2 regions of the Fontibacillus forbon genome follow, and region 2 is predicted to be linked to the other one. Evidence: predicted binding sites of a transcription regulator. Region 2 holds the regulator's gene; the other holds the start of a gene.
What was found. The regulator Rex, encoded in region 2, represses fermentation and respiration genes when NADH is low (regulators of the CRP and FNR family bind a similar motif). The targets are predictions, from matches to a motif close to TTGTGAAATATTTCACAA.
Positions count from the first base shown of each region.

Region 1: adhE (bifunctional acetaldehyde-CoA/alcohol dehydrogenase) is a predicted target of Rex. The motif match lies at 1,479-1,496, and genes of this name have one in related genera.

Region 1 is NZ_JBKGFV010000001.1:626,611-629,639, forward strand. It holds gene ACLB09_RS02765 (formate/nitrite transporter family protein) at 1-275, shown strand, start outside; gene ACLB09_RS02770 (Crp/Fnr family transcriptional regulator) at 511-1,227, opposite strand; gene adhE (bifunctional acetaldehyde-CoA/alcohol dehydrogenase) at 1,629-3,029, shown strand, end outside.
Region 2 is NZ_JBKGFV010000001.1:806,013-809,041, reverse strand. It holds gene ACLB09_RS03740 (amidohydrolase) at 1-1,054, opposite strand, end outside; gene ACLB09_RS03735 (redox-sensing transcriptional repressor Rex) at 1,032-1,694, opposite strand; gene dinG (ATP-dependent DNA helicase DinG) at 1,731-3,029, opposite strand, start outside.

The DNA.
Region 1 (3,029 bases), 180 kb from region 2:
TCGCAATCTGGATGGCCAACCGGGCAAAGGACGATATTTCCAAGCTCGTCTTGATCTGGTGGTGCCTCTATGCCTTTATTGCTAGCGGATATGAGCATAGTGTAGCTAATATGACCTTGCTCAGCCTGTCCGTGCTGCTGCCGAATCATCCGGATACGGTATCTCTGGCCGGCTGGTTCCATAACATGATCCCGGTCACGCTGGGCAATATTATCGGCGGTGCTGTCTTTGTCGGGATGGCCTACTGGTTTATCTCCCCGGTGCGCAAGAAATAACCTCCTCTTACAGGAAAGGGCTGCTTTAACAGGTCTGAATGGACCGTTAAAGCAGCCTTTTTTTGCCGGGGTACTGTGATGTGAAGTTATGCCATGCTTCTAATGGACGGTAATACGAATTGCACGAGCCGGAAAAACAAAAAGGACAGGGCAGTGGATTACCTACTGCGCCGTCCTTATTTGGCTGAAATTTCGGATTGACGAAGAAAGAGGAGCCGCCATGTCGTACACGAGGTCAGATCCGGCAAATCTCATTGGGGCAAAGCTCGCAATGACAAATGTCCTGCAGCATAACGAGGTCTTTGATTACGATCATGCCGTTTTCATATTCCAGTGCGTCTTTCTTGCGCAGATCACTCAGCATCCGGTTGACGCTTTCGCGTGTAGCACCGATCATGTTCGACAGGTCGGTATGAGTAATCTTCTTATTGATGAGGATATTGTCGCCATGCTGTTCGCCGTAAGTATTGCTTAAACGGATCAGGGTCGAGCAGAGGGCACCAGGCTTGCCGTACATCATCAGGTCGCGGAACTTGGTTTGCGTCAGACGATGGTGGATACCCATCCATTTCATAAAGTCGATGGCAAAATCGCAGTGCTGGCAGATCATGATTTCCAGATCCTTTTGCTCAATGACTCCGATCTCGCTGTCTTCAATGACCTCCGCGGTAAAGCTGTGCTTCGTGCTGAAGAAAGGATCTGCCTGACCGACCATATCGCCGCGTCCGTACATATACAGAATCAGCTCTTTGCCTTCGTCCGTGGATTTGGTCAGTTTCACGCGTCCGCGTTTAATATAGAACAGTTTATCGGAAAAGTCGCCTTCCCAGAACAGATGTGTTCCTTCGGGATACGCTTTTTCTTTCATTGTGACGAGAAGACGGTTGAAGTTTTGTTCTGTAAAACAGCTCGTATTGCCGCGGGGCAGGGTGGCGCTAACTATTTCACTCATTATTGATTTCCCCTTTGTGTTCCAAATTTTTCTGAAAATTTTAAATTAATTATATAACGTTTTTACGGTTTTGGGGGAACTGTAAAGCCCGAAAAAGTGTCGAAATTTCAACATTGTGACTAATTTCACTTTTTGAAAAAAGAGATATTCATCACAAAAAACAAGGAGAATCTAAGCCCAGAGCGGCCCGAATGGAAATTTGAACTGAAAAAACAATCAAAATAAAATGAAAAGTTTCACTATTTTAAAGTACGTGAAAAAATTCACTATACAAATTGAACCAGCTATGCTATGCTAAGACCATAAGAGAAGCGCACCGCTTCATAAGGATAAACCCGAACGTGAAAAAATTCACTAGAAAGAAAGGGTTATCCATTACCCAACTTAGGAGGATGAGAGAAATGGCCGTTAAGAACGAAGTTACGACAAAAGCCGAGCCCGCTGCACAAGATTACATCCAAACCTTGATCGACAAGGCGAAGAAAGCATCCGAAGCTTTCATGAGCATGGATCAAGAACAAATCGATAATATTGTGCAAGCCATGGCGCTGGCCGGACTTGACAGACATATGTATCTGGCCAAGATGGCTGTTGAAGAAACCGGACGTGGTGTGTACGAAGACAAGATCATTAAGAACATGTTTGCGACCGAGTACATTTACCACAGCATCAAGAACAACAAAACAGTTGGCGTAATTGAAGATAACCCTTATGACAGTTTCCAAAAGATCGCTGAACCGGTTGGCATCATCATGGGGATCACTCCTGTAACCAACCCGACTTCGACAACCATCTTCAAATCTCTTATTGCTATCAAAACTCGTAATCCTATCATTTTCGGTTTCCACCCATCGGCTCAAAAATGTAGCGCGGAAGCCGCGAAAATCTTGCTCGAAGCTGCCGTTAAGCACGGCGCGCCTGCAGATTGCATTCAATGGATCGAAAATCCTTCCATGGATCGCACGAACGGCCTGATGAACCATCCTGACGTAGCTTGCATCCTGGCAACCGGCGGATCGGCCATGGTTAAGGCGGCATACAGCTGCGGCAAACCGGCACTCGGCGTAGGTCCTGGTAACGTACCTTGCTTTATCGAGAAGACCGCGGATCTGGATCAAGCGGTTAATGACCTGATTCTCTCGAAAACGTTCGACAACGGCATGATCTGTGCTTCCGAGCAGGCGGTTATTATCGAAGAGCCCGTTTTTGATCAAGTGAAGAAGAAAATGATTGCTAACGGTTGTTACTTTGTCAACAAAGACGAAGCAGCTAAACTTACAGCTGGAGCTATCATTGCAGATAAATGCGCGGTGAATCCGAATATCGTCGGTCAACCTGCCGTGAAGATCGCTCAAATGTGCGGTATTGATGTTCCTGCCGGAACGAAAATTCTGGTAGCCGAAATCGAAGGCGTAGGTCCTAAATTCCCGTTGTCCGCAGAGAAATTGAGCCCGGTTCTGGCTTGCTACAAAGTTAAAACAGCAGAACAAGGCATCGAACGCGCGCTTGAAGTCGTTCAATTCGGAGGCATGGGGCACTCTTCGGTAATTCATAGTAATAATGAAGAAATCATTCAAAAATATTCGGATCGGATGCCTACTTGCCGGATTCTCGTCAACCAACCATCTTCGCAAGGCGGTATCGGCGACATTTACAATACGAACCTGCCTTCGCTGACGCTGGGCTGCGGATCTTATGGACGTAACTCGACTTCGTCGAACGTAACGGCTGTCAATCTGATCAACGTGAAAAGGGTGAATCGTCGTACCGTGAATATGCAATGGTTCAAAGTACCTGATAAA
Region 2 (3,029 bases):
GAAGGAAGAGCGATTTAGCGCCATACTCCGTACCCATACGAAGGGCTTCCTTTGCAGGGATTGCTGTAGGGTCACCCGATACGCCTTTATGGATCAACGCCGCCAGACGAATTTCCTCAAACATATCCAGGTTGTTATTGCTTGCCGCGCCATCCGTGCCGAGCGAAACGGTTACTCCGGCTTTAAGCAGCTCCGGCACGCGGGCTACGCCGCTCGCCAACTTGAGGTTGCTGCCCGGGTTGTGGGATACGGCCACTTGATGGGTCGCCAGAATTTCGATTTCCTCGTCGGTCAGATGAACGGCATGCGCCAGCAAAGCCGGGCGGCTGAACAATCCGAGATTCAGCAGATGTTGGGCAGGGCGCACGCCGTAATCGGCGACGTTCTGTTCCACTTCGGCCCGCGTCTCGGACATGTGCGTATGCAGCGGAAGATCCAGATCATGGGCGGCTTGAACGATTCGTTCGATGTAATCCGGCGGACAGGTATAAGGGGAATGCGGCGACATCATCGTCGTAATCCGCCCATCCGCCTTGCCATGCCAAGCGCGGGCAAAAGCCACCGCTTCGTCCAGCTTGTGCTGTTGAACTTCCGGCGGGCACAAGCCGATGACGCCGCGTGTCAGCACGGCGCGAATGCCCGATTGCTCGACGACGGCAGCCACCTGGTCCATATGATCATACATGTCCAGGAACGTGGTCGTACCGCCTTTGAGCATCTCCAGAACCGATAACGCCGTGCCCCAGTAGACGTCTTCCCCGGTAAACTTCGCTTCCATCGGCCACATTTTTTCCTGAAGCCAAGTCTGGAGCACCATATCGTCGCCGTAACCGCGAAGCAGAGACATTGCCGCATGACCATGCGTATTTACAAGGCCCGGCATAAACAGCAGGCCTTTCCCGTCAAAGGTTTCGGCTCCCTCCACCCCTTCGGGACGGGCTTCGCCGATGTAGGTTATCGTGCTGCCTTCAACCAGCATATAGCCGCGAATTACCGGGTTTTCCCGGTCCGGAACGGCAAATGTGCCGTCTTTAATCAACCATTTTCGAGTCATGCTCACTATGTTCCTTTCCTCCATCCAAATAATAAGCCAAACTGATCAGATCGGTTGTGAAATCCGCCGCATGAACGCGCACCCCGGCAGGAACCTTAAGGATCGTGGGAGCAAAGTTCAAAATCGCCTCGATTCCGGCGGCGACGAGCTGATCGGCCACGCGCTGCGCTTCCACGTCCGGCACCGTAATAATTCCGATGCGGATATGATTGCCCTTCACGGTTTCGACCAGATCTTCGATCGGCTGGACCGTGATATTGTTGATCTGGGTTCCGATTTTCCCCGGAGACGCATCAAACACGGCGACGATTTTCATATTGTCCTTCAGATACGCGTTGTAATTGGACAACGCTTGCCCGAGATTACCGGCACCGATCAGGGCCACATTAATCTGCTGGTCCAAATTTAAAATTTGCCGGATTTTTTCGATCAGATAGGAAACGTCATACCCGATCCCCTTGCGGCCGAAGTCGCCAAAATAAGCAAGATCCTTACGGATTTGAGCGGGGTTGAGATCCAGCTTTTGCCCCAGCTCCTGGGAAGAAACCGTCGGGACTTCCCGGCGGCTGAGTTCATTAAGAAATCGTAGATACACCGGCAATCTGCGTACTACGGCATCTGAGATTTTTTCCGATTTCATTGGTTATCCCCCTAATAGGCGCGATTTGAAGAACAATTATTGTTCATCTGCGTTCAGCCATTCCGAAATTCGAGGAACCATCTGCCCTAGCGGCATATGCTCCATTTTCGGTCCGGGCAAAGAATATAAAAAGTATTTTCCGTAGTAAGATTCCAAGATGCGTGTATCGTAAACAACCACGATGCCGCGGTCCTGAGAAGACCGCACCAGCCGTCCGAAGCCTTGCTTGAAACGGATGACGGCCTGCGGAACGGACAGCTTCATGAACGGATTTTTCTTCTCCTGCTGAAGCCGTTCGCTCTTCGCTTCCACGAGCGGATGGTTGGGTGGCTGGAAAGGCAGACGGACGATAGCGAGGCTTGTAAGAGCCTCTCCGGGTATATCCACCCCTTCCCAAAAACTGCTGGTTCCGAGCAGCACGGAGGCATTTTGGCCCTGGAAACGGCGGGTCAGCTTGGTCCGGCTTCCGCTGTCCATCCCCTGCCCGATCACGGTGATCCCTTCGGTGGCCAACAGCTCCTTCAAAGGGTCGTAAACCTGTCTTAACATCCGGTAAGAGGTGAACAGAACCAGCATGCGACCCTTGGTGACGATCGCCGTATCGGCGAGGGATTTCACCAGGGTACTTACAAAATGATCGTCACCGACACTGCCCTTGACGCTTGGAAAATCCCTGGGAATAACCAGTAGCGCCTGATCACGGTAATTAAACGGCGAAGGCAGCATCGAAGTAATCAGCTTGTCCTCCTCCGCAGCTTCCCCGAGTCCAAGCTGCTCGATCATATACTGGAACGATTTATCGACGGACAAAGTTGCCGAAGTCATAACTACGCTCTTCTTCTTGTCGAAGAAATATCCCTTCAACTGGGCGCTTACATCGATCGGAACGGCAAAAATTTGCAGCGAGCGGCTGCGGTAATTGCCGTTGCCTTCGATCCAGTACACCGTACCGGGATCCTCCAGCTTTATAAAGAAACGCAGAGCATCGCGTTCACTTCCCAAATCTTTTAGTAAGCCGCTGATATCGGTCATGAGGCTCTCGGATCCATAATCGTTATCGTCTTCCCTCAATTCGTTCAGCAGACGCTCCCCTTTGCGGAGGACGTCCCCGAGCGTAACGTAGATCTGATTCTCGAGTGCGGTGAGCGCGTCCCATGCCTTCGGCTTCTTCTGCGGCAGCAATCGCAACACGAACTGTCCCGGATCGCCCGAAGCCGCGTCGCTCCGTTCGGGCATCAGGGTGAACAATTGTTCGGCCAGCCGGTCCCAATCGTCCTTCACTTCGATCAGCGAAGGATATAAGCCATCGATGACCGAACACCACTCCGCGGACTT